3 regions of the Brucella sp. NBRC 12950 genome follow, and region 3 is predicted to be linked to each of the others. Evidence: predicted binding sites of a transcription regulator. Region 3 holds the regulator's gene; each other region holds the start of a gene.

Region 1 (10,842 bases), on a different contig from region 3:
CAAGCCGCGCCGTGATGATCTCGGCCAAGACTGGCCTCGGCATTCCTGATGTGCTCGAAGCTATCGTCGAGCAGCTGCCTCCTCCGAGAGAGGGCGACCGCAATGCGCCGTTGAAGGCGATGCTGGTCGACAGCTGGTATGACAGCTATCTCGGCGTTATTGTTCTGGTCCGTGTTATCGACGGTGTGCTGAAAAAGGGCCAGACCATCCGCATGATGGGTACGGGTGCGAAATATCCGGTAGAACGGACCGGCGTATTTACGCCGAAAATGGTTCAGATGGATGAACTCGGACCGGGCGAACTGGGTTTCATCACTGCTTCCATCAAGGAAGTGGCTGATACCCGCGTCGGTGATACCATCACCGAAGATCGCCGCCCGACAGCAGCGGCTTTGACGGGCTTTAAGCCAGCGCAGCCGGTTGTGTTCTGCGGACTGTTCCCGGTTGATGCTGCCGACTTTGAAGACTTGCGCGCTGCCATGGGCAAGCTGCGTCTTAACGATGCGTCGTTCTCGTTTGAAATGGAAACGTCTGCAGCGCTCGGTTTCGGCTTCCGCTGCGGGTTCCTGGGGCTTCTGCATCTTGAAATCATTCAGGAACGTCTTGAGCGTGAGTTCGATCTCGACCTCATCACGACGGCACCTTCGGTTGTCTATCGTCTGAACATGCAGGACGGCTCGCAGAAAGAGCTGCACAACCCGGCTGATATGCCGGATGTTGTGAAGATCGATGCAATCGAGGAGCCATGGATTCGCGCAACCATCATGACGCCGGATGATTATCTCGGCGCGATCATGAAGCTCTGTCAGGAGCGCCGCGGCCTCCAGATCGATCTGACCTATGTTGGCCCGCGTGCGATGATCACCTATGATCTGCCGCTCAACGAAGTCGTTTTCGATTTCTACGATCGTCTGAAGTCGATCTCGAAGGGTTATGCTTCGTTCGACTATAATCTCTCGGATTACCGTGAGGGCGATCTGGTCAAGATGTCGATCTTGGTCAACGAAGAACCTGTGGATGCGCTTTCGATGCTGGTTCACCGCTCTGCTGCTGAAAAGCGTGGCCGTGTGCTTTGCGAAAAGCTCAAGGAGCTGATCCCGCAGCATATGTTCAAGATTCCTATTCAGGCAGCCATTGGCGGCCGTATCGTGGCGCGCGAAACCATTTCAGCGCTGCGCAAGGACGTGACGGCCAAGTGCTACGGCGGCGATATTTCGCGTAAGCGCAAACTTCTGGACAAGCAGAAGGAAGGCAAGAAGCGCATGCGCCAGTTCGGCAAGGTGGAAATCCCGCAAGAGGCCTTCATTCAGGCACTCAAGATGGGTGATGATTAAAAATACAATGAGGTGCCTTTGGGCACCTCTTTTTTGTTTTGATATTATTGTTGGACAGAAACCGAGACAAATTTGATGGATATTTTACCTCGCATTTCCATCACTTACTGCACGCAATGTAACTGGATGCTGCGGGCTGCATGGCTGGCGCAGGAGCTGTTGCAGACATTCGGGCAGGACTTGGGCGAGGTGGCATTGCGGCCCGGCACAGGTGGTGTGTTTGAAATCCATCTGTCTATGCCGGGCGGTCAGGATGAACTCATCTGGGAGCGTAAGCGTGACGGCGGATTTCCAGAAGCCAAGGTATTGAAGCAACGCGTGCGTGATCTGGTCTGGCCTGATCGCGATCTTGGTCACTCTGACACGACGTCGAAACCTGAATAAGACAAAGCCCGCAAGTTGCGGGCTTCTTTGTTTGGTAGAATTTGAAGCGCGTTTCGATCAGAGTGGATCAGATCGTCGCTCTAAATCTTCGCTTTAACGCTCATCTTTATCCGAAAAATGTTTCACACTTTTCCGGATGCGCTCTAATCCTCATCCACCACGCGCAGGCGCATTTGGGTGGGAGCGTTATCCGACTGTCGCGTCGGTCGCTGGGGCTCTTCAGCCGGTGCCGGGCCAAATTCCAGTGCTTCGATCTTCGCACCGCGCTTGGTGACCTTATTGGAAGACACCAGAATGTCGTCAATATCCTTATTGGCCTGCACAAAATGGGTTTGCAGCTTGCGCACACGCTCATCAAGGCGGCCTACATCTTCCATCAGACGGATCACTTCACCCTGAATGACATGCGCCTGTTCGCGCATACGAGCATCTTTGAGGATCGCCTGAATAACCTGAATGGACAGCATCAGGAGCGATGGCGAGACAATAACGATCCGCGCCCGGTGTGCGCGCTGGATCAGCGCCTCGAAATGCTCATGAATATCGGCAAAAATAGATTCCGATGGCACGAACAGGAAAGCCGTATCCTGTGTTTCGCCAGTAATCAGATATTTGTCAGAAACATCCTTGATATGCACTTCCATATCGCGGCGGAACTGTGCAACGGCTGTCTTGCGCGCTTCCGGCTGTTCCGTTTCGCGCATGGAGTTCCATGCTTCAAGCGGGAACTTCGCGTCGATGACCAGTGAAGGCGCGTTGTTTGGCATCTTTACAAGGCAATCGGGGCGCGTGCCGTTGGATAGTGTCGCCTGAAACTCGTAAGCGCCCTGCGGTAGGCCATCGGCAATGATCGCTTCCATGCGCGACTGGCCAAAGGCACCGCGCGTCTGCTTGTTGGCAAGGATCGCCTGCAACTGCACGACCTGACCGGCAAGCGACTGGATATTGTTCTGCGCTGTGTCGATGACTGCAAGACGCTCCTGCAGTTTTGCGAGGTTTTCATGTGTCGAACGGGTCTGCTCGGTCATGGTCTGGCCGATGCGATGTGTCATACCGTCGAGCCGTTCACGGATCGACTGGTTGAGCTCTGCCTGCCGTGAACCGAACACTTCGGCCATGGTTTGCATCCGGCCCTGCATTTCGGATTGTGCTTTGAGAATCTCCGCCATGCGATATTCCGCATCACGCGCACGGTCTTCAGCCTGTGCTTCCGCAACCGCGCGAAGACGTGCAGAACGCGCTGCCGCAATGAGGAAAATGGCGAGGCACAGGACCAGCACGACAATGCCCGCAAGGAGAATATCTCCCAGCGTGAAGGAGGTTGCACCAAGCTGCAAAAGCGGTTCGTTCAAGAGATTCTGGTTTTCCATTGCGCAAGCTTAACTGATTCGTGTCGCCTTGATGAGATCAAAACAAGAACATTTTGCAAGTTACAATTGACGATTCTCGCGCAAGCGATTACGTGAAGCGCATGTCTATTAAACCGCTCATCATCCTTCCCGATCCCGTCCTGCGCCAGCTTTCCAAGCCTGTCGAGCGCTTTGACGATCAGTTGCGCAAATTTGCCGGCGACATGTTCGACACCATGTATGACGCGCCGGGCATTGGCCTTGCCGCCATTCAGGTGGGCGAGCCTCTGCGGATGCTGGTGATTGATCTCGCCAAGGAAGACGAGCCGAAAGCGCCGCATGTCTTTATCAATCCGGAGATTGTCGCCTCATCGGACGAACGCAGCGTCTATGAAGAAGGCTGTCTTTCGATCCCGGATTATTATGCCGAGGTCGAGCGGCCTGCGACCATCAAGGTCAATTATTTCGATGCGGACGGCAAGGAAAAATCGATGGAAGCCGATGGGCTGATGGCGACCTGCCTGCAGCATGAAATAGACCATCTCAATGGTGTGCTGTTTATCGATCATATCTCCAAGCTCAAGCGCGATATGGTCATCAAGAAGTTCAAGAAGCTCGCCAGCCAGCGTGCGTCAAACAGGGCGTTGTAATGCGGATTGTCTTTATGGGGACGCCGGATTTCTCCGTGCCAATCCTCACAGCCATCATCGGACAGGGTTATGAAGTCGTTGCGGTTTATTCGCAGCCACCGCGTCCGGCTGGCCGTCGCGGACTGGAACTGACCAAGTCGCCTGTGCATGAAAAGGCCGAGGAATTCGGCATTCCGGTTTTCACGCCGAAAAGCCTGAAAGGCACGGAAGAGCAGGACGTTTTTGCAAGTCTCGAAGCGGATGTGGCAATCGTGGTGGCCTATGGCCTGCTGCTGCCACAGGCCATTCTCGATGCGCCGCGTTTGGGTTGCTATAACGGTCATGCGTCGCTTCTTCCGCGCTGGCGCGGGGCTGCTCCCATTCAGCGGGCCATTATGTCTGGCGATACAGAAACCGGCATGATGATCATGAAAATGGATGCGGGGCTTGATACGGGTCCTGTCGCCATGGCCGAAAAAGTTGCGATCACGCCGGACATGACTGCAGGCGAGCTGCATGATCGTTTAAGCCTTATCGGTGCTGACCTGATGGTGCGTGCGCTCGGTGCGCTTGAGCGCGAAAGTCTCACACTTCAGTCGCAGCCAGAGGAAGGCGTGACCTATGCCGCCAAGATCGATAAGGCCGAAGCGCGTATCGACTGGTCGAAGCCTGCGAAGGACGTTCACAATACGATCCGTGGCATCTCACCATTTCCGGGCGCCTGGTGCGAGATGGAAATCAACGGTGTCGTTGAACGTGTCAAACTCCAGCGCTCCACATTGGGCGAGGGAAGCGGCGCTCCGGGAACCGTACTTGATGATCGCCTGACGATTGCGTGCGGAGAGGGTGCTGTGCGGCTCGTAACGTTACAACGTTCAGGTGGTAAGCCTTTGCCCGCGCAGGAGTTTCTGCGTGGAGCGTCTGTGACGAAGGTTCTCTGAGCGGTGCCTCGTTACAAGATCACGGTCGAATATGACGGCACGCCCTATGTCGGCTGGCAGCGGCAGGAAAACGGGCATGCCGTGCAGAACGCGATTGAGCAGGCGTTCAAGAAGTTCTGCGGAGAAGATCTGACGTTGAGTGCGGCAGGCCGCACCGATGCAGGCGTTCATGCGAGCGCGCAGGTCATTCATGTAGATCTGACAAAAGATTGGGGTGCTGCGAAAGTGCGCGATGCGCTCAATGCGCATCTGGTGATGGCGGATGAACGCATCAGCATTCTCAATGTCGAGAAGACGACGGATGCTTTTGACGCGCGGTTTTCGGCGCGTGGCCGGCATTATCTTTATCGCATTCACAATCGACGTTCGCCGTTGGCAATCGATTATCAGCGCGTGTGGTGGGTGCAGAAGCGCCTTGACCACGAAGCGATGCATGAGGCTGCAAAGCGGCTTCTGGGTGAGCATGACTTCACGACATTTCGCGCAACGCAATGTCAGGCAAAAAGTCCGGTCAAGACACTCGACCGGCTGGATATCACGCGCAATGGTGACTATGTCGAAATGCGCGTTTCAGCGCGTTCGTTCCTGCATAATCAGGTGCGTTCCTTTGCAGGAAGCCTGATGGAAGTTGGCGTTGGCCGCTGGACGGCTGATGATCTGCAGTCAGCACTTGAGGCCAGGGACCGCAAAGCCTGCGGTCAGGTCGCGCCGCCCTATGGCCTCTATCTGATCGGCGTTGATTACCCGTTTCCGTTTTAGAGCGCCTTTCGATCTGATTGAATCAGATCGGCGCTCTCATTCTTTGTTTAGGCGCGCATCTTGTCCGAAAACCGTTTCACAGTTTTCGGGATGCGCTTTAAAAACTCTCCGCACCAATCCCGATGCCGAAGAGTTGTTGCAGGATCACTGTAATGAACAGTGAGCCGAAGAACATGCAGGCAAAGAACGGTGCGACATAGGCGTGTGGACGTTGCAACACAATAAAGGTTAACCGGTAGCTCAGGATAATCGATATGCCGAAGAGCACGAATGCAAGCAGCGTCGCGACATCAAGAAACCCCGGAAAGAACAGCTGCAGCAGCGTGATTGGCGCGAAAAGCCATGCAAGAAGCGCGCTGCCCCAGTTGGTTGCAATCACATAAGCAGCGTAGCGCTTTGCAATGCCTATACGTTTGGCAAGCAGGCCGACAATAACAATCGGTATCACCCATGCTGCGATATCGACGGTTGCTGCACGAATGACGATTGCCAGGCGAAGGCCAGCTTCTTCGCGTCCGGCCGTGAGGTCAGCCGAATAGGCAACCCAGGTCGCCAGAAGCGGCGGCAGAGCAACGACAATCGCATAGAATGATGTCCAGAAATCTTCTGCGGAGATATCGAGATATGCAAGGCCGTCTTTGCGGCCAAGCATCATCTTCCAGACGCCCGTGAAGTATCTGAAAATATTATCCAGATTGGGCATGTAATTCCTTTACCCAAAGAAATCAGCGATGAAACGTTCGTAAATCTGTGTCAGTCCTTCGAGGTCGGCAAGAGCCACGCGTTCATCGACCATGTGCATGGTCTGTCCGACGAGGCCAAATTCCACCACCGGGCAATAATCCTTGATGAAGCGCGCGTCCGACGTGCCGCCTGATGTGGAAAGCTTAGGGCGTTTGCCGGTGACAGCTTCCACTGAAGAGGTCAGTGTTCCGATCAGCTTCTCATCGCGGGTCAGGAAGACATGGCTCGGGTGTTCACGCCATGTCAGTTCATACTTGATTGGCGTTCCACGGCCCGGGCGCAGACGGTCGTTGCGCGAAGCCTTTTCGAGACGCGAGACGATCTCAGCTTTCAGGCTGTCTGCGGTCCAAGTATCGTTGAAACGGATGTTGAAGGAAGCGGTCGCCTTGTTTGCAATCACGTTTGTTGCTGTGTTGCCCACATCAACCGTCGTCACTTCCATATTGCTGGCCTGAAAATCATCCGTGCCTTCATCGAAAGCCGGATAAAGCAGGCCGTCGATAAGCGTGGTTACACCGCGAACCGGATTTTCTGCCAGATGCGGATAGGCAGCATGACCCTGCACGCCATGCACTGTGATCGTGCCGGAGATTGAGCCACGACGCCCGATCTTGATCATGTCGCCGAGCGTGTCCGGATTGGTTGGCTCGCCGACAAGCGAAGCATCCCATGTTTCGCCACGATCCTTGGCCCATTGCAGCAGCTTTTCTGTGCCGTTGATTGCCGGGCCTTCTTCATCGCCTGTGATGAGGAAGGAGACACTGCCCTTGAGGCTACCGTGCTTTTCAACATGTCGTGCGACAGCAGCCACAAAGCAGGCAATGCCACCCTTCATATCGACTGCGCCGCGGCCATACATGATGCCGTCTTCGATAGCGGCGGAGAAAGGCGGATGTTTCCAGTCGCTTTCATTGCCCGGAGGCACGACATCGGTGTGGCCGGCAAACATCAGATGAGCACCGTTACCGGATTTACGCGCATAGAGGTTTTCGATGTCCGGCGTGCCTTCTTCAGTGAAGACGGGGCGCTGAACGGAAAAGCCCATTGGCTCAAGCATCGCTTCGAGTGCCGTAAGCGCGCCGCCTTCAGCGGGCGTTACGGAAGGACAGCGGATGAGAGCGGCGAGGTTATCGGCAGGATTGGTAGGAAGGCTCATGATGTCAAAGCTTCATTCTGAGAATCGTATGGGCTTGAGATTAGATCGGGAAGCTCCCAGATGAAATAGCAATCGCCTCTTTAGATAAACAAGTTCGAGGACGCGCAAAAATCGCAGCTTTTCTCAGATCGTTGCAATTCGGGAATGAAATTTCCTTGACCAGAGGGGCTTTGTCATCGTTAGTTAAAAAAAGGTTGATAGCGAGATCCGGAAAACGGACCGGTCACCGGGGAATTGTTCCAAGGGACATTTTTAATAATGGGAATCCGTCATGCGTCTACTGATTTCTGCGGCAGCAGGTATAATGGCTTTATCCGGGGCGACGCTGGTTCCGGCCAAGGCAGCTCAATGGAGTGAAGCAGGCGGGATTACCAGTATTCCATACGGTCATCTTGATTATTGCAAACGTAATCCGCGTGATTGCGGCGCTCATCGTGCTTTGGCGCCGATGAAGCTAACGCCGGATCGCATGAAGCTTCTGCAGAGCGTGAACGCATCGGTTAATGCGGCGATCAAGCCCGTGTCCGATCAGGACAATTACGGCAAGCGCGATTATTGGACCATTCCCCGCAATGGGAAGGGTGACTGTGAAGATTATGTATTGATGAAGCGCGCCAAGCTGATGGCGCGGGGCATCAGCCCATCGCAGTTGCTCATTACCATGGTGCAGGGAAGTGAGCCGCATATCGTGTTGTCGGCAAGGACGGATCACGGTGATTACATTCTCGACAATATGCGCGGGGAAGTGCTGCCGGTGGAGAAGACCTCCTACCGTTATATCAAGATGCAATCGCCAGCCAATTCCGGCCAGTGGGTCTCGATTGCGGGACGTTCGGTAGCTGTTGCTAATAATTAGGGCCGGTGGCCAGTTTTTGACTGAGCTCCAAATCGGCATGGCAATTACAAAGTTTAATAGGGTCGCGTCTCGCGGCCCTATTTTATTGTGAGCCTCTTGTTGTGTTGGAAGAGGGCGCTTCGTTTGATTGTTTTGCGGTTTGCAAATCGTGGCAACGTTGAAACGATCAGCCACACAACTGTCGCCAATGGGCCTCATTGTTCGCTATTATTATACAGTGATTGCAAACAGTCTGTTCAACGAAAATGAACAAAAATACCTATATAACAGTTCTGTGAATGCTGATATATGATTTAACGTGCTGTTTCTAATTAATAATTTTCGTTTTTATATCCAATTTCGAAAAAATTGGCTGCACGAATGTGTGATTAAGAAAACATTTTCGTGACTGGAACTTTCTCCCACTGTCACCCATTTGAGATGCATGAGGACGACGCATAGAACGTCGCCCATCTGACTAAGGAGATAGAAAATGAATAAGTTTGTTCTTGCTGCTGCTGCTCTCGCACTTAGCGCCGGTGCTGCTTTTGCTGAAAACCCACGCGTAGGCGAACCAGCCGACCTTTATGCAAATGATCGTACTCCAGTTGCTGCTCAGCGCGTTGATCACACCGCGACTGCTGCAATCGGCCAGTCGACCTACATGGATGGTTCTGCAAACCGTTTCGGTGATGCATCGCCTTCCAGCTTCTCGAACTAAGCGTTCGATAGTGAGCTTTGCTATCCCGGTCTGATTGCAGATCGGAATAGCAAGACATGAAGGCAGTGAGTGCGGCCTCCCAAGGTTCTTGCTGCTGGATTTACATACTCAACGATTTTAACGAATCTCCCCGGAGGATGGCTTCATGTCATCCCGGAGTCCCCGAAGGGAAAGGCAAGTTGCCATCCGATGGGGTGATATAAGGATTATGAAAATGAAGAAGTTTGCTCTTGCTGCCGTAGCCGTTGCCCTTAGCGCCGGTGCTGCTTTCGCTGAAAACCCACATGTTGGTGAACCAGCTGATCTTTATGCAAACGATCGTACGCCAGTTGCAACACAGGGCGTTGATTACACCGCTCCTGCTTCGATCCAGAACCAGACCTATAGCGACGGTTCTGCACACCGCTTCGGCGATGCATCGCCTTCGAGCTACCAGAACTAATCATTCTGGCAGTGAAACTAAAAAAGGCGAAGCTCTCGGGCTTCGCCTTTTTGTTTGATGCGAGTGCATACTGAAAAGTCTGAAGCGGTTTCAATGATTTGGTATTCGCTGAAACCGCTCTATGCTGGCAAATTATACCAAGGCGCTAAGATGCTAACGCATCACGCCTTGAAAAAGTTCAATCGCCACTCGGGCTTAACCAAAACTCCATGAGTATGACTCATGGAGTTTTGGTATTAGTCGCGCAGCAGCTCGTTGATCGAAGTCTTCGAGCGGGTCTTTTCATCGACGCGCTTGACGATCACGGCGCAATAGAGGCTTGGACCCCAATTTTCGCCCGGAACGTTTTTGCCCGGCATGGTGCCTGCAACAACAACCGAATATGGCGGTACTTCGCCGTAGAAGATTTCACCAGTTGCGCGGTCAACGATCTTGGTCGATTTGCCGATGAAGACGCCCATGCCGAGCACGGCACCCTCACGAACGATACAACCTTCAACGACTTCCGAACGGGCACCGATGAAGCAATTGTCTTCGATGATGGTCGGGCCAGCCTGCATTGGCTCCAGGACGCCGCCGATGCCGACGCCGCCCGACAGATGCACATTCTTACCGATCTGTGCGCAGGAACCAACCGTTGCCCATGCATCGACCATTGTGCCTTCATCGACATAAGCGCCGAGATTGACGAAGGATGGCATCAGGATCGCGTTTGGCGCGATGTAAGCCGAAAAGCGAACAACTGAATTTGGCACTGCACGAATGCCAGCGGCTTCGAATTCATTGGCTGTCCAGCCGTCGAACTTTGAAGGAACCTTGTCCCACCAAGAGGCTTCGCCGGGACCGCCTTTGATGATCTGCATCGGGTTGAGACGGAAAGAAAGCAGCACCGCTTTCTTGAGCCACTGATTGACCTGCCAGTTGCCGTCCGCCTGTTTTTCTGCCACACGCGCTTCACCGCGATCGAGCATAAGAAGCGACTGCTCAACTGCATCGCGAACTTCGCCGCGGGTTGCCGTGTTGATGCCATCGCGTTCGTCAAAAGCCTTTTCGATGACCTTTTCAAGGGAGGCGAAATCTGGCTTGGTCATATGGCGGTCTCCATAAAATGGCAGGATAAGCGGCTGCCGTCTTTGTGGTCGGCAGTTGTCACAGAAGTGATTAAGCGAAGGTACCATATGGGTCAATCGCGTTGTTACGCGAATTGCGCGGCCCTATTTGAGACAGATTAAGAATTTAGCGCCAAAATTGATGCTAAAGCATCAATACGCATTGTAATTGAAGGAGCAGGCAAGCATGAACCCAATGGAGAAGTCCGGCTGGACGCCTTTCCCCAATTCTGAGGACGCTGCTAAACAGGCACGCACTGTGCCTCAGACACCTCAGACCGAAGCTCCCGCATATCGTCTTGCCTTCATGGATGATGACTTCATGACGCGACGTGATATGCGTCCCGTGCGGCTTCAGCTTGAGCTTCTGAAACCAGAACTGATCCTTGCTGATCGCGGCATCAAGTCCACGGTCGTCATGTTCGGTGGCGCACGTATT
Region 2 (10,842 bases), on a different contig from region 3:
TGCTGCCGTTCCAAAAATTCGTGAGCGTCTTGAACGCCTGGGCATGAATGTGCCGCTGGTCGGAGACTTCCATTATATCGGCCACAAGCTACTCGCCGATCATCCGGCTTGTGCGGAGGCGCTCGCAAAATATCGCATCAATCCTGGCAATGTCGGCTTCAAGGACAAGAAAGACAAGCAGTTCGCCGATATCGTTGAAATGGCGATCCGTTATGACAAGCCTGTCCGTATCGGCGTTAACTGGGGATCGCTCGATCAGGAGTTGCTGACCACGCTTATGGATCGCAATCAGGCTGAGGGTGCGCCATTGAGCGCGCAGGAAGTCATGCGTGAAGCCATTGTTCAGTCGGCGCTGATTTCGGCAAATCTTGCAGAAGAAATCGGCCTTAGCCGCGACAAGATCATCCTGTCGGCCAAGGTCAGTCAGGTGCAGGATCTCATTGCCGTTTACACAATGCTTGCACAGCGCTCCGATCACGCGCTGCATCTGGGCCTCACCGAAGCCGGCATGGGCACCAAGGGCGTTGTCGCTTCGTCGGCTGCCATGGGTATCCTGCTTCAGCAGGGCATTGGCGATACGATCCGTATCTCGCTGACGCCGGAGCCCGGCGGCGACCGCACGCGCGAAGTGCAGGTGGCACAGGAACTTCTGCAGACCATGGGCTTCCGTCAGTTCATTCCGATTGTTGCCGCATGTCCGGGTTGCGGACGCACGACCTCAACCGTGTTTCAGGAACTGGCACAGAATATTCAGGACGATATTCGTCGCAGTATGCCTGTCTGGCGCGAGAAATATCCGGGCGTGGAATCGCTTTCGGTCGCAGTCATGGGCTGCATCGTCAACGGTCCGGGCGAATCGAAACATGCTGATATTGGCATTTCGCTTCCCGGCACGGGCGAAACGCCGTCCGCACCGGTCTTTGTCGATGGCAAGAAGGTTACGACGCTGCGAGGACCTGAGATTGCCGCCGATTTCCAGAAGATGGTTGCCGAATATATCGAAAACCGTTTCGGGCTTGATCGGAAGATCGCTGCTGGTCAGAACTGATTTCAGTTTGATATGTGGCGCGTAGCGACATCCGGCATTGATTTACGGGTCGCAGCCCAGAATGTGAGTGTGAAGAGGCTGATGCCACCACCCAGCAGGCAGACACCGTTCCAGTCTGCATAAGCATAGATCCATGTTGAAAGAGCCGAGCCGCTTGCGCTGCCGATGGAATAGAAAACCATATAGGCAGCGGTGAGTCTGTTCTGTGCCTCGGGTCGCACGCGATAGATCATTGCCTGATTGGTGACGTGCACAGCCTGAAGTCCGAAATCGATGACCAGCACACCTGCAATCAGCCAGAGCAGTGAATAATCGAGCAGGGCAATTGGTATCCACGATAATAGCATCAGCGTGAGCGCGATGCCGGTCATGCGCTGAGCCTGCCCGCGGTCGGCAGCCGTTCCCGCACGAGAAGCGGCAAGCGCACCTGCGGCTCCGGCCAGGCCGAACAGTCCGATTTGCGCATGGCTCAATTCAAAAGGCGGTGCGCTGAGGGGCATGACGAGCGGCGCAAGCAGCGTGGTGATATCAGCAAAGATCAGCATGGCAATGATTGCGCGGACACGGAGCACGGGTTCGGAGCGGAACAGCGTTACAAGTGACAGAATAAGCGCGGGGTAGCAGACGCTTGTCGTTTGACGATTCTGTTGTGGCAGGTTGCGCCAGAGAAGAAGCGAAATCAGCAATGTGAGTGCTGCGGAACTGAAGTAAACGCTGCGCCATCCGCCAATATCGGTGAGCGCGCCAGCTATGGCGCGTGCCAGCAATATGCCAAGTACGATGCCGCTTGTGACAATCCCCACCACATGACCGCGCCGCATCGGATCGGCAAGGCTCGCCGCATAGGCAACGAGTGCCTGTGTGACGACAGCCAGAAGCCCCGTCGTGGCCATTGCCAGCAACAACATGGTAGCAGTTCCTGCAAAGCCAATGGCTAGAAGCGATAAGACCGACAGCAGGAAATGCGCGAGAATCAGTTTTCGCCGGTCGAAAAGATCGCCAAGGGGCACCAGAAAAATGAGGCCGATTGTATAGCCGACCTGGCTTGACGCAATGATAAGGCCCGCTGTCGAACGTTTAAGCCCCATATCATCTGACATCACATCAAGAAGCGGAGGCGCGAAATAGACATTGGCCACAGCGAGGCCACTGGCAATGGCAAACAGCAGCAGTGTCGCTCGGGAAAGCGAAGGGCGCACAAGGTCGTTCGCGGCAGACGGTGCTGCCGCGCTGGGATAGGACTGCATGATTGGCTCCTGCAAAATGGTTTTAAAATGAAACCATTTTGCTTTTAGCGTGATTGGTTTTATATTGCAACCAAGTTGCAATGCATGGAGTAAACATGGTTCGCAAAAAGAGCCTGAAAGGTGACTATTGCCCAAGTGCGCGTGCGCTGGATGTGATCGGCGACTGGTGGTCACTATTGATCGTGCGTGAAGCTTTTGACGGAGTAACGCGGTTCAGCACCTTCCAGAAGAATCTGGGCATCGCGCGTAACATTCTGGCTGAACGGCTGCGCAAGCTGACGGGCGAGGGCATTATGGAGATGGTGTCCGATCCCAATGGCGGCGCACATCAGGAATATCGACTGACCGACAAGGGTCGTGATCTGTTGCCTGTTGTCGTTGCCCTGCGGCAATGGGGCGAGAACTATCTGTTTGCGCCTGATGAGCCGCATTCAAAACTGGTTGATACCATCAATGGTGAAGGCGTGGCGAAGCTTGAGGTGCGTGCACTTGATGGCCGTCAGCTCTCGGTCGATGACGTTGCCATCATCAAAGTGCGTGAAGACGATCTCTAAGAGTTGGTTTTGACGTGCATCTGGTCCGAAAGCCGTTTCACATTTTTCGGGATGCGCTTTAGCTCTGTCGCTCTGCAATGAAGCGAGCGGCCTGTTTGAGAATCACTGCATCTTCGCCAAATGGTTCCAGCAGGCTTTCCGCCTGAGCCACCAGACCGGAGAGCTGCTTGCGCGTCCAGTCGATGCCATGCAACGCAACGAGCGTGGCTTTGCCTGCCGCCGCATCCTTGCCTGTTGCCTTGCCCATGATCGCCGCATCGGCAGTTACATCAAGAAGATCGTCGGCAAGTTGGAAGGCGAGACCGATGGCCGAACCGAATTCCGCCATGCGTTCGCGGTCTTCGCGCGATGCACCTGCAATGATCGCTCCGGCTTCACAGGCAAAACGAATCAGCGCACCGGTCTTCATGGCTTGCAGCGTGATAATGCCTGCTTCATCGGGTTTGTTATCTTCTGCCATCAGATCAAGCGCCTGACCACCGGCCATGCCGCCAATGCCGGAAGCCCGCGCCAAAGCCGAGACCAGCTCGATGCGAATGCTGGCGGGAAGATCGGTTTCGTCTGAGGCCACGATGTCAAAAGCGTAGGTCAGCAGGCTGTCGCCCGCGAGAATCGCTGCGGCCTCATCAAAAGCCTTGTGTACGGTCGGTTGACCACGCCGCATATCATCATTGTCCATCGCTGGCAGATCGTCATGGACGAGCGAATAACAATGGATGCACTCAAGCGCGGATGCCACGCGCAGAACCGCATCGCCATGCTGGCCAAAAAGGGCTGCACTTTCTATGACCAAGAAGGGACGCAGTCTTTTGCCGCCATTCAGCACGCCATGACGCATGGCAGCGAGCAGTCGCTCGGGGCGAGCCACTTCGCCGGTGCGCAAACGAAGATCCAGAAGCCCAACCAGCATTGTCTCGACTTCGAGCGCGCGTAGGTTCAGGGATTGAGCAAAATCGACAGACACGTTTTCCATGTCTAAAGGGGATGGACGAAAGCGCTGATTTGGTCAACTGGCCACATCGATCAGCACAGGCTTTTTCATCAAGCGGTCATCAAACAGCGGATTTTGAGCCATAAAGCGCTCAATTTGGTCGCTGAATTCCTGCGGCTGATTATGGAATCAGGTTCATTATTGTTAAGGAATAGTTTATGTCGCTTGAATGGGGCTAAAGCAGTTCAAGCTAACACTCGAGCTGCTTTATCTATTTGTCTTACGCATTTTCGAACGCAAAATCGATTCTCACTTTTGCTGGAAATGCTCTAACAGGCGGTGGACGTGGCAAAAATCATTCTCAAGAGCAAAGATGGTCGCGGTTACTTGGCTGATCCCGTTTGGGGTGGCAGAATTGCCCTCATGCTCAAGATTTTGGTGGTGCTTGCGGTTCTGCCGCTTTTTCTGATCCTGGTCTATTCGGTTCCTTTTGTTCGTCCGATTTCGACATTGATGGTGAAGGACTATGTTCTTCTGCGCGATGTAGATCGGCAGTGGGTGAGCATTGAGGATGTTGCACCTGTTCTTGTGAATTCGGTGATGATGGCTGAGGATGGACAGTTCTGCAGCCATGGCGGCGTGGACTGGCACCAGCTCAGCCTCGTGCTTGATGATGCGGGTGAGGGCGGTCCAAGCCGCGGCGCATCGACCATCACCATGCAGACTGTAAAGAACCTATTCCTGTGGAACGGCCGGTCTTATGTCCGCAAGGGGCTCGAATTTCCTTTGGCGCTGGTCGCCGATGCCGTGCTGTCAAAACAGCGGATTATGGAGATCTATCTCAATATTGCTGAATGGGGACCGGGCATCTATGGAATCGAGGCGGCCGCTCAGCATTACTTCAATCGGCCTGCATCACGTCTGACTGCCCAGCAAGCCGCTTTGCTTGCCGTAACGCTTCCCAATCCCGCTTTGCGCAATCCGGCAAAGCCAACGCGCAACATGCAGCGTATCTCGCGCATCGTTGCCGGGCGCGCTTCCAGGGCTGGGCCCTATGTGACATGCGTTCGATAAACGGCTGGACAGGAAAAAAGATAAGACTCTGACTGGTCAAATGCAGTGAGAGCGTGTATAGGCACGTGACTTTCCGGAATTATGTCCGATGTGACAGGCTCCTCGGGGCCGTGCCGGACGTTTGTTTATCGATCAGTGGAGCTGGATCCATGGCAGTACCAAAACGCAAAACGTCTCCGTCGAAGCGCGGCATGCGCCGTTCGGCAGACGCTCTCAAGGCCCCGACTTACGTCGAGGACAAGAACTCGGGCGAACTTCGTCGTCCGCATCATATCGATCTTAAGAGCGGTATGTATCGCGGCCGTCAGGTCCTCGAAGCTAAGGAATAGTCTTAGGCTGCATCGCAGCTGAAAGATGAATTTCAAAAACGCCGTTTCCGGTCTCCGGAAGCGGCGTTTTTTTGTTCTAATGCAATAGCAACTAAGTATTCTATGTTTATTCAATTTTTTATCAAAAGGTAAAAAATCACAATTTTGCCTTATAAATTAAGAAGCATCACCCTTGTTAGTTATTCAACTTTTTATGGGTTATAAAAATGGATGATGTTATCAAAATTATTATCGGTAACGGCGGTTTATCTGTAAATTCCGGTGTTTCATTTTTTAATGTTGTAAATTGTACATTATATAATGAAGGGTATATTCAAGTTATATCGGATACACCTTCTTTTGTTGGCAGCGTGGAACATGCCTTGCCGGGTGCAATAGCGCATTTTGCGAATAAAAATCTGAAATGATAATTCGGGTGTCTTCAATACAATTCTATGAAACGCCGCGTATATTGATGGGATACGCGGCGTTTTGATCTTCTTATCCGATGTCGGCTGTAAAGCTCGCGCCTTCGATGCCGGCTACGGCTGCTGCTTCATCATTGTCAGATGTATCACCGGAGATGCCGACAGCGCCGATAATTTCGTTTGTGCTGTCTTTAATCAGCACGCCGCCGGGCACGGGCACGATTCTCCCGCCTGAGACGCCTGACAGCCCCTCAAGAAAATGCGGACGGTCTTTGGCCTGATTGTGGAGCCAGCGTGAGCCAGTACCGACAGCCAGTGCGCCGAAAGCTTTTCCGGATGCAATTTCAAAGCGGAGAATCGAAGTTCCGTCCTGTCGCTGAAAGGCTTTCAGATGGCCGCCTGCGTCGAAAACAGAAACGACGATCGGCTTCAACTGCAACTCGGCAGCCTTGGCAAAGGCGCCGGTAATGATCGCATTGGCATTATCTAATGTCAGGCTTGGCATAGAAATCTCCTTTGATTGCATGAAGCTAATCTAACGACTGTTGAAGGACACGTATGGTGAAAACTATATGTGTGGAGAAGAAACTGATTATCGTTTTGAGCGAAGGTGCCAAACCCGCGGACACGCCAGAGCTTGCCAAGGTGTCTGTTTTGGTCTTTCTCTGTCGGTGATTTTTCAAGGAGGAAAGAATGACTGCATCGCAAAGCCAGAAAGCCATAATTATTGCCAGCGCAGCCCGAACAGCGGTGGGCGCGTTTAATGGCGCTTTCGCAAATGTGGCTGCGCATGAACTGGGCGCTACTGCAATCAAGGCAGCTCTTGAGCGCGCAGGCGTGGATGCTGCTGATGTGGATGAAGTCATTCTCGGTCAGGTGCTGACGGCAGGCGAGGGGCAGAACCCGGCACGACAGGCTGCGATGGCCGCAGGATGCCCCAAGGAAACGACTGCATTCTCGATCAACCAGCTTTGTGGGTCAGGCCTGCGTGCCGTCGCACTCGGTATGCAGCAGATTCTGTCGGGCGATGCGAAGATCATTGTGGCAGGTGGTCAGGAATCGATGTCCATGGCACCCCATTGCGCGCATTTGCGTTCCGGCGTGAAGATGGGCGACTTCAAGATGATCGATACGATGATCAAGGATGGCCTGACGGATGCCTTCAATGGCTACCATATGGGGATCACCGCAGAAAACATCGCCAAGCAGTGGCAGCTCAGCCGCGATGATCAGGATCAATTCGCATTGGCATCGCAAAACAAGGCCGAAGCTGCACAGACCGCAGGTCGTTTCGAGGATGAGATTGTTCCGTTTGCCGTAAAGAGCCGCAAAGGCGAGACGATTGTATCTGCTGATGAATATATCCGCGTTGGTGCAACAATCGAGGCGCTGACAAAGCTCAAACCTGCCTTTGACAAGGAAGGCACGGTTACGGCTGGCAATGCATCCGGCATTAATGACGGTGCGGCGGCTGTTGTCCTGATGGATGCGGATGAAGCCGCAAAACGCGGTGTCGAGCCGCTCGCGCGCATTGTTTCGTGGGCAACGGCGGGTGTCGATCCATCGATCATGGGGACTGGACCAATTCCTGCTACCCGCAAAGCGCTTGAAAAAGCTGGGTGGACGGTTGCTGATCTGGAACTGGTTGAAGCGAATGAAGCCTTTGCAGCTCAATCCTGTGCTGTCGTTCGCGATCTTGGTATTAATCCAGAGATCGTGAACGTCAATGGTGGTGCAATTGCGATTGGCCATCCGATCGGTGCGTCCGGTGCGCGTGTGCTGACCACCCTGCTATACGAAATGAAGCGTCGTGGCGCAAAACGCGGACTTGCAACGCTTTGCATCGGTGGCGGCATGGGTGTCGCTATGTGCGTTGAGCGGTCGTAATACCAAAACGCCATGAGACCAGAACGCCATGGGTATGGCTCATGGCGTTCTGGTTAAGCCCACGTGACGATTGAACTTTTTCAAGGCGTGACGCGTCAGCATCTTGAGCTGCCTTGGTATAAGAGGTTTAAAAGTTAACAGCGAGCGTCAGCATCACTGTCACGGAGCGGCGAATTCTTGCCGCTCTAGGGTATTTGGATAGGATCAGCCACTATATCTGGTGAGAACAAAGCCGGAAAATATGCGGATCAGCGATTCGTCGCCGATTCGTTCCGGCTTTGGCCTGAAGGTTAATAAAAATCGGTTCTCATGTGATGAAAGCTTTAACTAACTGTCAGGAAATATTGATATTTTATAAATAGACCATCTGTTGCCTCAGCTCGCAGAATGGCTTCCGAGATAAAAGTTAACGCGGCCACAGGTTTGTTCTGGTTTCGGGCTGAATATTAACTGAGGTGATTCATTATATGGTGGGAATTGGGCATTCAGCCACTATATGTTGCCGTGAACAAAAGGCGAAGGAAGTTCTGTGAGCGATTCGTCGCCGATTCGTTCCAGAGTCGTTCTATTTATTAAAAGGCACGTTTGTTAAGATGCGGGCTGATGGAAGACCAACCTTCAATCCTGTGTTTTAAAACGGATGGTCATTTGAAAGCCGTTTTGTTCTTTTCAGGGTGCACGCGAGATAAGTTCCGGATAGAACAGTAAAGACTGGATCGTGCCGGAAACGTCCCGAAACATGGATTGAAACTTAACAGGAGCGCTTTCGGCTCAAGTCATATAGTGCTAACGCATGGCTTTACGTATGGCATTTGTTCCGGGAATTCTATTATTGGCATGAACCAACTCCCTGCCCATGATCTGCCGCTGACCTTGAGCGGCCGCGGTGTTACTGCGGTTCTGGGGCCAACCAATACCGGCAAGACGCATCTCGCTATCGAGCGGATGCTGTCGCACGGCAGTGGCATGATAGGTCTTCCGCTGCGCCTTTTGGCGCGCGAGGTCTATAATCGTGTGGTTGAGCGGGTAGGGGCTGCCAATGTTTCGCTGATTACCGGCGAAGAAAAGATCACGCCACCGACTTCGCGTTATTCCGTCTGCACAGTCGAGGCCATGCCACGCCGCACGGATATGCCTTTCGTGGCTATCGACGAAGTGCAGCTGGCAGGCGATCTTGAACGCGGCCATATTTTCACCGATCGCATTCTGCATCTGCGCGGCCGTCAGGAAACGCTGCTTTTGGGTGCAGGCACCATGCGCGGCATTCTTGAAAAGCTGTTGCGCGGGATTACGGTGGTGACGCGTCCGCGCCTGTCGCATCTCACTTATGCGGGTTCAAAGAAGATCATCCGCCTGCCAAATCGCTCGGCGATTGTGGCCTTCTCTGCGGAAGAAGTTTACGCCATTGCCGAGCTGATCCGTCGTCAACGCGGCGGTGCAGCGGTGGTTATGGGTGCTCTTAGCCCACGCACGCGCAATGCACAGGTTGAGCTTTACCAGTCTGGCGATGTCGATTTTCTGGTTGCGACCGACGCGATTGGCATGGGGCTCAATCTCGATGTTGATCATGTCGCCTTTGCACAGAATCGCAAATTCGATGGCTATCAGTATCGTGACCTGACGCCGGCTGAGCTTGGGCAGATTGCGGGCCGCGCCGGGCGTCATCTGCGCGATGGTACATTTGGTGTGACTGGACAGGTGCGTCCGCTGGACGATGAAATGGTCGAGCGAGTTGAAGCCCATGACTTTGACCCTGTGAAAGTTATGCAATGGCGTACAGGGCGTTTCGATTTTTCATCGTTGAGTGCGTTGCGCTATTCTCTTGAAACGCCGACGCCGATTGAAGGACTGACCAAGGCGCTGCCTGCTGTTGATCAACAGGCGCTTGAAAATTTGTCAAAAGACGAAGACATTGTGCGGCTTGCAAATTCGCCTGCGCGGATCGAACTTTTGTGGGATACCTGTGCGCTCCCCGACTATCGTAAGATTGCGCCGGCACAACATGCCGATATCATAGCAACCATCTATCAGGATCTGGTCCGCCGAGGGAGCGTTGATGAAGATTATATGAGCGAACAGGTGCGCCGCGCCGACAGTACAGAGGGGGAAATCGACACTCTGTCTCACCGCGTGGCGCAAATCCGTACCTGGACTTTTGTGTCGCACAGGCCGGGATGGCTTGCCGATCCGACACACTGGCAGGAAAAGACGCGCGAAATTGAGGACAGATTGTCCGATGCGCTGCATGAAAGGTTGACGAAACGCTTTGTAGACCGCAGGACAAGCGTGCTTATGAGGCGCCTGAGAGAGAATGCCATGCTAGAAGCAGATATCAGCTCGACCGGAGACGTAATTGTCGAAGGCCATAATGTCGGGCAACTGGAAGGATTCCGTTTTACAGCCGACGTTCAGTCCGATGGACCGGATGCGAAGGCAGTAAAGACGGCTGCACAAAAGGCGCTGGCCGCCGAGTTTGATCGTCGTGCGGAGCGTTTCGCTGCTGCTCCCAACGGCGACTTCGCACTCGGTTCGGATGGCGTTCTGCGCTGGGTTGGGGCAACTGTCGCAACACTGGTTGCAGGCGACGATGTTCTGAAGCCACGCGCGGTCATTTTAGCTGATGAGCAGCTGACTGGTCCGGCACGCGACAAGGTTGCAGCCCGCATCGAACGTTTTGTGGCGCATCATATCGAAACCATTTTGAAGCCTCTGACCGATCTCAGCGCCGCCGATGCGCTGACCGGCATGACGCGCGGTCTGGCTTTCCAGATCGTCGAGAGCCTTGGCATTCTTCAGCGTCGCGATGTGACCGAAGAAGTCCGTGGTCTTGATCAGGATTCCCGTGCCGCTCTTCGCCGTCTTGGCGTGCGCTTCGGTGCCTATCATGTTTTCATGCCAATGCTGCTGAAGCCTGCACCTGCTGGCCTCATCACGCTGCTCTGGGCATTGAAAAACGATGGTCGCGAACGTGCCGGTTATGGTGACGTGGTCAATGTTCTGGCCGCAGGCCGTACATCGGTTGTCGTCGATCCGGCTTTCGATCATCAGTTCTACCGCCTTGCAGGCTATCGCGTGCTGGGTCGTCGTGCTGTTCGTATCGATATTCTGGAACGTCTTGCTGACCTGATCCGTCCGGCTCTTGCCTGGCGTCCGGGTTCGGGTACCCGTCCGGAAGGCGCTTATGATGGTGGACGCTTCATCGTCACGCCGGCGATGATGTCCATTCTCGGTGCAACCACCGAAGATATGGAAGAAATCCTGAAGAGCCTTGGCTATCGCCATGAAGCTGCAGAAGCCGCCGCTGTCACAGCAAAGCTCGCTGAACTCGATGCATTTGCGGCTGCCGCCGCGCAAGCTGAGGCTGT
Region 3 (10,842 bases):
ATCGGCCTTCTGGGTTGCTGTAGGCAGTTCACCGTAAAGCAGCAGGTAGCAGGTTTCGAGGAAGTCGCCATGTTCAGCAAGCTGATCAATCGGATAGCCACGATAAAGCAGCACGCCTTCATCGCCGTCGATATAGGTGATCTTGGATTCGCAAGAAGCGGTCGAAGTGAAACCTGGATCGTAAGTGAAAGCGTGGGCGTTCTTGTAAAGTGGACCGATGTCGACGACGTCCGGCCCGACAGTGCCTTGTCGTACAGGCAGGTCGAACGTTTTGCCGTCGAGGGTAAAGCTAGCTGTCTTATCTGACATCGTGTTTCCTTTCGTGTCCACTTTGCCGCCCGTGTGGCGGCTGAATTTTAATCGTCGTTATAACTTGTCTCTTGTAACATCTATGTGTTTCCCGCCAACGCGGGAAACCGCATTATTTTTATGTGTTAGCCGTTCCCGTAGAAGAACGGATTTTCAACGCATTATCCAAACGATTTCGCCCGCCAAACTATCCCAATGATTTTGCGATGCAATGCGTAATTTGGTCTAATTAAGTCCGATTTGTCACGTCAGCGTGAATGCTAACAGTTCAAACGATTTGATCTTTTATGCGTGCAAGTGACTCTTCACGGCCGAGCACAAACAGTACGTCGAATACACCCGGAGATGTAGCCCGACCCGTAAGGGCAGCGCGCAGTGGTTGTGCTACCTTGCCAAGTTTGAGGCCTACTGTTTCTGCATGGGCCCGAACAGCCGCATCGAGCGCGTCTACGGTCCATTCGCTGACTGATTCCAAATGCGGAAGGACAGCTTTCAGAACTTCGCGACCTTCGTCGTTAAGCAGAGATGCGGCCTTCTCATCAAATACAAGCGGGCGCTTTGCGAAGATAAACTTCGTACCATCAGCAAGCTCCACCAGTGTCTTTGCGCGATCTTTAAGGCCCGGCATTGCGGTGAGAAGCTGAGCGCGACCCTTTTCATCAAGGGAGGCTTCCAGTTCTTTGCCGCCTTCGATTTCCGGCAATACGGCAATCAGCGCATCAAACAGAGCCTTGTCGTCGCTTGCGCGCATGTAAAGGCCGTTGATGGCTTCGAGCTTCTGGAAGTCAAAGCGCGCAGCACCTTTGTTGATGTCGGTGACGTCAAACCACTCGATCATCTGTTCGGTCGACATGATTTCGTCGTCACCATGGCTCCAGCCAAGACGGACGAGATAGTTGCGAAGCGCTTCCGGCAGATAACCCATGGCGCGATAGGCATCGACGCCCAGCGCACCATGACGCTTGGAGAGCTTGGCTCCGTCTGCACCATGAATAAGCGGAATATGCGACATCTGAGGGACTTCCCAGCCCATCGCATCGTAGATCACGGTCTGGCGTGCCGCATTGGTCAGATGGTCGTCGCCACGAATGATGTGGGTGACGCCCATGTCGTGGTCGTCCACGACAACCGCGTGCATATAGGTCGGTGTGCCGTCGGAGCGCAGGATGATGAAATCATCAAGGTCTTTGTTCGGGAAGCGAACATCGCCCTGAACAGCATCGCGTACAAGGGTTTCACCTTCGCGTGGTGCCTTGATTCTAATAACGGGCTTTACGCCTGCAGGTGCCTCCGAAGGATCGCGGTCACGCCAGCGGCCATCATAGCGCGGCGGACGACCTTCAGCGCGTGCCTTTTCGCGCATTTCTTCGAGCTCTTCCGGCGTTGCATAGCAATAATAGGCTTTGCCATCTGCAACCAGTTCTTCGGCCACTTCACGGTGACGTGGAGCGCGCTCAAACTGAGAAATTGCATCGCCATCCCAATCAAGACCAAGCCAGTTCAGGCCGTCCAGAATTGCGGCTGTGGCTGCATCGGTGGAGCGTTCGCGATCGGTATCTTCGATGCGCAGCAGCATCTTGCCGCCGGTGTGCTTTGCGTAAAGCCAGTTAAAAAGAGCCGTGCGAGCTCCGCCAATATGCAGATAACCCGTGGGCGAAGGGGCAAAACGGGTGACGACCGGTTTCGACATGACAGCTCCACTGTGTCAGAGCCTCGCGGGACTGCGGCAGGACGCCGAGGGCGAGGCAGAATTAGAGTATATAGTGCCCGTTTGATTGTGTTCTACAGGCAATCGGGGTTCTCGACGCGAACCCTCTCGATTTTGGCTGGCGTTCATGTAGCATAGGTAGCACAGCGCGCAAGGGCTTGACGTCCCTTTCGCACCGATCCGGTATTCTTCTTTAGGTTAGCGGGGAGCACTTTTGCAGTCAGGCGGGGGCATGACGGGCACAAGGGAAGCACAGGAGATCAGCGAACGGACATTTGTCAAAGACATGCCAGATGGTTTGGCTCGCGCTTTGATGCCCGCTCCGTGGGCTCCGGATGAACACGAAAAAATTTATCCTATTGCCCTGCCAGAGCGAGTTCTAACGCCTTCTGAACGCGCGCGCGTTCTACTAGACGCCGCGTGGTTGAACTTAAGCAGAGCGCTGAGTCGGGAAGTGGGGCGCGGGATATTCTTCCTTCTGTTTCCCGTGATGATGGGTGTGGGAGCAGTTGTCTATTTCACGCTTTCTTTCGAGCCTGACTGGGTGCCGCTCCTTTCGATCGTGACAGCGGTCTTTATATTGCGTTTTTTTGTGCGCAAACGCTTCTTGCTATCGCAATTGCTGACGCTCGTCGTGGCTCTGCAGCTTGGCATGATAGCGGGGAAATTTGAGACTGAACGACAAAGCACGCAATTGTTGGGTTCAGAGGTTGCAACGCACGTTACCGGCGGAGTGGCTGGTCTCGAATATCGCGACAATGGCAGTTGGCGTGTGACGCTTGATCTGCTTGAAACGCAAAGGCCGAAACTTCGCTACGCACCGCACCGCATCCGCATTACTGCACGCGACATACCGGCCAAGACGACTATTGGTAGCGGGCTAACCGGCTTTGCGCGCCTGAGGGTGCCTTCGGGACCTGTGCGGCCGGGGAATTACGATTTTGCCTTCCATGCCTATTTCGGCGGTATCGGTGCCAACGGTTTCTTTCTTGGAACACCAAAGATTGCCGATGTGCCAGGACCGACCGACATGACGGCAAAAATTGCGAGTTCCATTGCTCAGTTACGCGTGCATGTTTCCGAACGTATTGCGGAAGTGCTCTCTGGTGAGGATGGCAGTGTTGCCGCTGCGCTCATAGCGGGTGAGCGAGCAGGGATCAGCGAAGAAACGAATGAGGATCTGCGCAAGGCAGGTCTGGCGCATATCCTGTCAATTTCCGGCCTGCATATGGTGCTGGCCGCTGGCGTTGTGATGATGTCGTTGAGATCGCTGTTTGCTCTGATGCCGGGGTTTAGCGCCCGATATCCGGTCAAAAAGTTTGCGGCTTTTCTCTCGCTTCTAAGCTGCACATTTTATCTCGCCATGTCGGGTGCGGATGTTGCAGCACAGCGCAGTTACGTCATGATTGTCGTGATGCTCTGCGCATTGCTGGATGACCGTGCTGCCATCAGTATGCGCAATTTGGCGATTGCGTCTGTCGCGATGATTGCAATTTCTCCGCATGAAATTCTTGGTCCGAGTTTTCAGATGTCTTTTTCGGCGACTGCGGGATTGATTGCTGCATTTGCATGGTGGAGCGACAGGAAAGCACGTAATCAAACGGCCAATGAAAATCGACGTTCTAACCCACGCGGGTTCGTATCAAAAATGCTCATTCCTGCGGTGGCGACAGGAGCAACATCGATTGTTGCCGGTATAGCGAGCGGAATATTCGCCGCCTATCATTTCAACAACACCGCACCCTTAGGCCTTGTCGGAAACGTATTGGCCTTGCCGGTTATCTCGATCCTTGTGATGCCCTTTGCAGTGCTGAGCTTGGTGATGATGCCATTGCAGCTTGATTGGCTGCCACTACAGATCATGGGATTTGGTGTCCTATTGGTCAGGCATATTGCAAGTCTGGTCGCTAGCTTTTCTCCTGACGGTAATCCCGGCGTCATGCCTGCAAGCACGCTTATCCTCTGGACTGTAGCGCTTGTTATCGCGGTTGTTTCCACGACCCGGTTGCGATGGCTGGCTTTACCTTTTGTCATTGCCGGGCTTGTCGTTTTTATACGAACGCCATTGCCGGATATTCTCGTTAGCGAGGATGCAAAATTTGTGGCCGTGCGCTTGCCTGATGGTAAATTCGCAGCCAATCGCAGCAGACCGCCAAAATTCACAGGTCAAAACTGGCAGACAGCCTATTTGATCGAAACGTTTATTCCGCCGCAGATTATAAAAAAGCAGAAGCTGGTATCCGCCACTGATGCGTTTGTCTGCGAAGAGGGACTGTGTACGATCCCTTTGCGGGACGGGCGGATGTTTGCTTATACCGCGCAGGAGGAAATGAAGGACATCGCCTGCAATATTGGCGACATCGTCGTTCTTGCGATAGCAGGCAAAAATCTGAGCTGCGAGCGCCCTGATGTGCTCGTGGTGGATCGAAAAGAGCTTGCCTTAAAAGGAACGCTTGAACTCAGGTTGGGGCAGAAAAAGCCCTCGAAAGGCGAAGCTGCAACAGTTTCGGCTGTCCATGAAGTCGACAACGAAGATAAGATCTACCGATTCGAACCGGCAAAACCTCGTAAATTAGCCGGCTATGCAGATGATCTGAGCTTTGCCATTGATGCGCCCGCGAGGCCTTGGCACCTTCATCGTCTTTATTCGCGAGCAGCGCGGGGGCTAGCTGAGCGCGAATATCAAAAGAAGGCTGGCTCTGAAAAGAACTCCAAGCTCGAAGCGGCTCCAGCTTTTACAGATAAATCAGAGCCACTCTAGTTCATGGTTTTCTGGCAGACTTACAGCCATTCCAGCTAAGAATGAATCGTTGGAACCGCTGAAATTGATTGTCTTTACGCATTATCCGACGCATCGCAGCAGAAAAAGAAATCAGTCCGGCGAACTGATTTCCCTGCGGAGACGCTTCGCACTTTTGCCGGAAATACTATGAACATTAACCGCCACATATCTCACGGAAGTGCAGCGGTTATGTGTAACATTTAATAGCGTCGGATCAGACCGATAAGCTTGCCCTGAACGCGCACGCGATCAGGTCCGAAGATGCGGGTTTCGTAAGCCGGGTTTGCTGCTTCCAATGCGATGGAAGCACCTTTGCGGCGAAAACGCTTCAATGTCGCTTCTTCGTCGTCCACCAGTGCGACGACAATTTCGCCCGGATTGGCTGTATCACCACGTTTAATGATGACTGTATCGCCGTCGAAAATACCGGCGTCGATCATCGAATCGCCTTTGACTTCCAAAGCGTAGTGTTCACCGGCACCCAGCATTTCCGGAGGAAGGCTCAGTGAATGTGTCTGATTCTGGATAGCCGAGATCGGCACACCGGCAGCGATGCGTCCCATCATAGGCACAGAAACCATTGTTGAGGAATCATTGTCCGCCATGACCGGAGCAGGGCGCGCCGGTGGAGGAGGGGGAGCTTTACCAAGGCTTCCTTCGATGACGCTCGGAGCGAACTTCTTTTGCGAGTTCAAGCCCGGTGCTATCGAATCTGGCAACCGCAGGACTTCCAGAGCGCGTGCTCTGTTAGGAAGTCTGCGGATAAAGCCACGTTCTTCCAATGCCGTGATGAGGCGATGAATGCCCGATTTCGAGGCTAGATCGAGAGCCTCTTTCATCTCGTCAAAAGACGGAGGGATGCCCGTCTCTTTAAGACGTTCATGAATGAACAGCAGAAGCTCGTGCTGCTTACGGGTCAACATGCGCTACACCCTCCAAACCAGAATCAAATAAAAACAAAACCAGAACGAACACTATATGTTCCAGTCTTGTTCTGCAATGGTTTTAAAATGATTAATGAGGGCGGGAATTGATGCCGTTCGTTACAGCATCAATATTGTGCAAGGATCTCCAAGCGCTGCAGCTGGCGCATTTTCTTCTCTGATCAGTAGTGCATTGGAACGCACAAGAGCAGAAAGCATCGAAGAATCCTGAACTGGAAATGGCTTTACAATCAATGTGCCGTCGATTGCCTTTTCTACCGTCGCACGAACAAAGTCCCTACGATGATCGTTTGCATTCATTGGCTGACCCAATTTCGCGGGACGAATATCTGCAGTTAAGTCAGTGCCCGATAGCTTTGCCACCAATGGGCGCAGAAATACGAGACTGCAGACGAGACTTGAAACCGGATTACCCGGCAGGCCGATGACATGCACGGTTTTACCCGAAACCGTCTTGCGGCCATACATCAGCGGTTTACCCGGGCGCATGGCGATCTTCCAGAAGTCTAGATCGACGCCGCAATTCTGTAAAGCCCCGTGAACGTAATCGCGATCTCCAACCGACGCGCCGCCAATCGTCACAAGAACATCGATGCCATCTTCGAGAACGGCACTAATTGCGGATTCGATCTTCGCAGGGTCGTCGATGATGATGCCCATATCTTCAGGCCTGCCGCCTGCGCGGCGAACGATTTCGGCGATGCCGACGCTGTTGGAGGCGACAATCTGGTCCTGGCCGGGAGCCGTACCGGGCGGTACGAGCTCGTCTCCTGTCGCGAGTATTGCAATGCGGGGTTGTTTGAAAACCGAGATGGCTGCGTTGCCGCTGGCCGCAGCAAGGGAAAGTGCCGGGGCGTCGAGTGCTTTTCCAACTGGAAGAACAACATTGGCCGGTGCAAAATCGAGACCTGCACGACGAATGTGGCGGCCTTTATCGAGACCTTGCCGGATCGTCAGCTTGTCGCCGGAGCGCTCCGTGTCTTCCTGGATAACGATGCTATCAGCGCCTGCTGGCATTGGTGCGCCGGTGAAAATGCGGACCGCCTGACGTTCGCCCAGCTGCCCATCGAAACGCTTACCGGCTGCTGATTCGCCAATTACGGTGAGTTCAAGCGGATAGCTGATATTTTCAGGTGAGATCAGCGCATAGCCATCCATGGCAGAGCAATCAAAGGGAGGTTGCAGAAGGTGAGCCTTCACAGGTTCAGCAACGACGCGTCCACCGGCTGAAGTCAAAGGAACCTGCTCAGAACCGTGTGGCTCTGCCGAGCTCAGGATACGTGCAAGGGCTTCATCGACCGGGAGAAGGGACATTGGCTTCCTCTCGTAGAAAATAATCTCGTTATTTCGCTTGTTCTGCGCATTATCTCACACAGGCTGCTAAATGCTCATGCTGGAAATGCTTCGCTGCTTAAAGCAGATTAACTGCGGCCATGAATTGATTTGCCGCAAGTTCGTTTGAAAATCAGGCTGTCCAGTCGCCTGATTTGCCACCACTTTTTGCGGAAACGCGAATATCGGTAATTTCCATGTGGCGATCAACGGCCTTTGCCATGTCATAGATGGTCAGGCAGGTGACTGATACGGCAGTCAGCGCTTCCATCTCAACCCCTGTGCGGCCTTTCAGCTTCGCAGTCGCAGAGACGCGTAGGCCGGGAAGTGATTGATCCGGTTCGATTTCCACCGAGACCTTTGTCAGCATCAATGGGTGGCAAAGCGGAATGAGATCAGCAGTCTTCTTCGCAGCCATAATGCCTGCCAGGCGGGCAGCACCGATAACGTCGCCTTTGGCGGCATTGCCTTCCAGAATGAGAGCCAGAGTTTCTGGCTTCATTTTGACTGCACCTTCAGCCGTTGCCTGGCGTTCAGTCTCAGCCTTATCGCCGACATTGACCATATGGGCGGCGCCAGTCTGGTCGATATGGGTGAGTTTGGCTGTCATGGCTTACACCTTGCCGGTCAGAAGTTCGCGGGTCGCCTGAGCAACGTCATCCTGGCGCATCAGGCTTTCGCCGATGAGGAATGTTCCGATATCCGACTTTTCAAGACGCAGGCAATCATCATGGGTGAAGATGCCGCTTTCGCCGACCAGAAGACGGTCCGAAGGCACCATCTTTGCGAGGCGTTCGGAAACAGCAAGATCGACTTCAAACGTGCGCAGATTGCGATTATTAACGCCAACAAGACGCGATGAAAGCTTCAGCGCGCGTTCGGTTTCTTCTTCGTCATGGACTTCAATGAGAGCATCCATACCGAGTTCGAAAGCGGTTTCTTCGAGCGCTTTGGCCAGATCATCATCGACGCTTGCCAGAATGATGAGGATACAATCTGCACCCCAGCTGCGCGCTTCATAGACCTGATAGGTGTCGAAAAGGAAATCCTTGCGCAAGGCGGGCAGCGAGCAGGCATTGCGTGCCGCTGTCAGAAATTCCGGTGCGCCCTGAAAAGATGGCGCATCTGTGAGAACGGACAGGCAGGCCGCGCCGCCGTCTTCATAAGCCTTGGCCAGCGCTGGCGGATCAAAATCAGGGCGGATAAGGCCTTTGGAAGGGCTCGCCTTCTTGATTTCAGCAATGAGCGCGAACTTGTTGGCTGCGCGCTTGGCTTCCAGTGCCTTGAGAAAACCGCGTGTTGCAGGCTGATCCTTGGCCTGCGCCTTCACTTCTTCGAGTGGAAGACGAGCCTTGGCAGCAGCGATTTCCTCGCGCTTGTAAGCTTCGATTTTCCGCAAAATGTCGGTGGACATGGTTTGATCCTCTCCGTCAGAGCGGGTTATCGTTTGACACAGCAATGACCTTTTGCAGAACGGCCAAAGCTGCTCCGCTGTCGATGGACTGCGCTGCAAGAGCAATGCCGTCCTTCAGGTCTTTCGCCTTGCCGGAAATCACCAGAGCTGCGGCAGAGTTCAAGAGCACAATATCGCGATATGCGTTCTGTGCACCTTCAAGAACACCAAGCAGCGCTTTTGCGTTAACTTCGGCCTCTCCACCCTTGAGCTCCGACATATCGACCCGACGAAGGCCAACGTCTTCCGGTGTAATCTCAAAAGTACGAATAGTGCCGTTTTCAAGTGCTGCAACCTTTGTGGTTCCTGCCGTGGTCATCTCATCGAGACCATCGCCATAGACCACCCAGGCGGTTTCAGAGCCCAGTTCTTTGAGAACCTGAGCCAGAGGCTCAACCCATTCTGCCGAGAACACGCCAACCAGCTGGCGCTTGACGCTTGCCGGGTTTGAAAGCGGACCGAGCAGATTGAAAATCGTTCGGGTGCCGAGTTCAACGCGCGATGGTCCGACATGACGCATCGCAGAATGGTGCATCGGCGCAAACATGAAGCCAAGACCGGCTTCATTGATGCTGCGGCCAATCGTGTTTGCATCGGCTTCGATGTTCACACCAAGAGCTGCCAGCGCATCTGCTGCACCTGATTTGGAAGAGAGAGCGCGATTACCATGCTTTGCAACCGGAACGCCTGCACCGGCCACGACAAAGGCGGAACAGCTGGAAACGTTGTAGGAGCCGGACTGATCTCCGCCAGTGCCGACAATATCTACAGCGCCCGCCGGAGCGGAAACTGGAAGCATTCGTGAGCGCATAGATGAAACAGCACCGGCTATTTCCGGCACTGTTTCACCGCGAACACGCAGAGCCATCAGAAAGCCGCCGATCTGTGACGGCGTAGCCTGTCCGGACATCATGATGTCGAAAGCTGCCTTGGAATCCTCGAGCGACAACGGATTGCCGGAGGCAGCCTTGGCGATATAGGGTTTTAAGTCAGCCATTATTCCATGTCCGCCGCTGATCAGAAGGCCAATGCATTGTTGATGACGGTCTGGTTGATCCGCACCGGATACTGCTTCTGCAGTTCGCCAACCATCTGTTCAAGAACATCATCTGTGAGTGTCGTTGACAGATAGGTCCGCTGCTGTTCAGGAATTGCTTCCGGACCTGCAGCGGTTGGTTCGGTGACTTCAACAACCTTGAACAAGATCTGCGCATCGTCAGATGCCGCAGCCGCTGTACCGGTGTGGTCGTTTGCGCCACGGAATACCTGAGCGGTTGCAGCCGAGCCAAAATCCGCATCGTTAGTGTTGCGGGTGATGCCGCGCTTGGTCTGCTTTTCAAGGCCAGCTTCAGCAGCAATCGCATCGAGCGTCTCACCGCCATCCAGGCGCTTCTTCAGCTCTTCCAGACGCTGGTTCAAACGCTTGACGGCTTCTTCGCCCTTCCATGCTGCAATGACCTTGTCCTTAACTTCATCAAGGGTGCGGTCGCGGGCAGGGGTGGTGCCATCAATCTGGTACCAGAGATAACCGGTGTTACCCATGGTGAGCGCATCGTTATCGAAGCCCTGTTCTGCCTGGAATGCGGCAGCGAGAAGCGCTTCGGAGTTTGGCAGTTCAACTGCTTTGCCAGTTGGATCGTTGCCTTCGGCATCGATCGCGTCAATAGTTACGGTCTTGAGGCTGAGACCCTTGGCAACATCGGCCATGCTTGCGCCGTCTGAACGCTGCTGTTCATAGGAATCGTGAATGCCGTTGATGCTGCTGATTGCAATGTTGGTTGCAACGGTATCGCGAATTTCGCCTTCAACATCCGACAGCGACTTGGTGTTTGCCGGATTAACTTTGGTAACGCGGAGAATGACCGGGCCGAATGCGCCCTTAACAACGTCACTTACGCCGCCTTCATTAAGGCCAAATGCTGCTTCTGCGATAATTGCATCTGGAAGAGCGGTCTTTTCGAAGGTTCCGAGAACCAGATCAGCTTCGCTCTTGCCCTGTTCTTTGCCGATATCGACAAAGCTTGTGCCTGCTGCGATTTTCTGCTGTGCGGCCGTAGCAGCTGCTTCATCAGCAAAGTTCAGCTGTTCGATGGTGCGCGTTTCAGTGGTGCTGAAACGGCTCTGGTTCTTTTCGTAATATTCCTTGATTTCATCCTGCGTGACAGCAGCAGCATCGGCAATGTCCGACGGCTCAAGCTTCACATAGGTAATCTTGCGGTATTCCGGAGCTTTGTATTCATCCTTGTGCTCTTCAAAGTAAGCCTTGAGAGCGTCATCGGAAGGCGCTAGAACAGCATCGGCCTTTTCAGCCGGG

What was found. The regulator LexA, encoded in region 3, represses DNA repair genes until DNA is damaged. The targets are predictions, from matches to a motif close to TGTTCNNNNTGTGTTCNG.
Positions count from the first base shown of each region.
Region 1: a site for LexA is predicted at 3,122-3,139, ahead of def (peptide deformylase). Genes of this name have one in related genera too.
Region 2: a site for LexA is predicted at 8,028-8,045, ahead of QSJ70_RS19480 (helicase-related protein). Genes of this name have one in related genera too.

Region 1 covers NZ_BSQC01000019.1:41,106-51,947, reverse strand. Annotated here, with positions in the region: gene lepA (translation elongation factor 4) at 1-1,334, shown strand, start outside; gene QSJ70_RS24390 (Rdx family protein) at 1,410-1,718, shown strand; gene QSJ70_RS24385 (DNA recombination protein RmuC) at 1,862-3,088, opposite strand; gene def (peptide deformylase) at 3,190-3,717, shown strand; gene fmt (methionyl-tRNA formyltransferase) at 3,717-4,637, shown strand; gene truA (tRNA pseudouridine(38-40) synthase TruA) at 4,641-5,396, shown strand; gene QSJ70_RS24365 (hypothetical protein) at 5,494-6,099, opposite strand; gene dapE (succinyl-diaminopimelate desuccinylase) at 6,109-7,296, opposite strand; gene QSJ70_RS24355 (transglutaminase-like cysteine peptidase) at 7,601-8,152, shown strand; gene QSJ70_RS24350 (hypothetical protein) at 8,625-8,852, shown strand; gene QSJ70_RS24345 (hypothetical protein) at 9,067-9,294, shown strand; gene dapD (2,3,4,5-tetrahydropyridine-2,6-dicarboxylate N-succinyltransferase) at 9,531-10,385, opposite strand; gene QSJ70_RS24335 (LOG family protein) at 10,591-10,842, shown strand, end outside.
Region 2 covers NZ_BSQC01000012.1:86,535-97,376, forward strand. Annotated here, with positions in the region: gene ispG (flavodoxin-dependent (E)-4-hydroxy-3-methylbut-2-enyl-diphosphate synthase) at 1-1,048, shown strand, start outside; gene QSJ70_RS19440 (MFS transporter) at 1,051-2,295, opposite strand; gene QSJ70_RS19445 (winged helix-turn-helix transcriptional regulator) at 2,391-2,849, shown strand; gene QSJ70_RS19450 (polyprenyl synthetase family protein) at 2,908-3,822, opposite strand; gene mtgA (monofunctional biosynthetic peptidoglycan transglycosylase) at 4,126-4,854, shown strand; gene rpmF (50S ribosomal protein L32) at 5,004-5,183, shown strand; gene QSJ70_RS19465 (hypothetical protein) at 5,390-5,590, shown strand; gene QSJ70_RS19470 (GlcG/HbpS family heme-binding protein) at 5,664-6,095, opposite strand; gene QSJ70_RS19475 (acetyl-CoA C-acetyltransferase) at 6,284-7,477, shown strand; gene QSJ70_RS19480 (helicase-related protein) at 8,315-10,842, shown strand, end outside.
Region 3 covers NZ_BSQC01000001.1:527,388-538,229, forward strand. Annotated here, with positions in the region: gene gltA (citrate synthase) at 1-309, opposite strand, end outside; gene gltX (glutamate--tRNA ligase) at 578-1,999, opposite strand; gene QSJ70_RS02585 (ComEC/Rec2 family competence protein) at 2,250-4,778, shown strand; gene lexA (transcriptional repressor LexA) at 5,000-5,722, opposite strand; gene QSJ70_RS02595 (molybdopterin molybdotransferase MoeA) at 5,843-7,057, opposite strand; gene moaC (cyclic pyranopterin monophosphate synthase MoaC) at 7,209-7,685, opposite strand; gene trpC (indole-3-glycerol phosphate synthase TrpC) at 7,689-8,489, opposite strand; gene trpD (anthranilate phosphoribosyltransferase) at 8,506-9,525, opposite strand; gene QSJ70_RS02615 (peptidyl-prolyl cis-trans isomerase) at 9,546-10,842, opposite strand, start outside.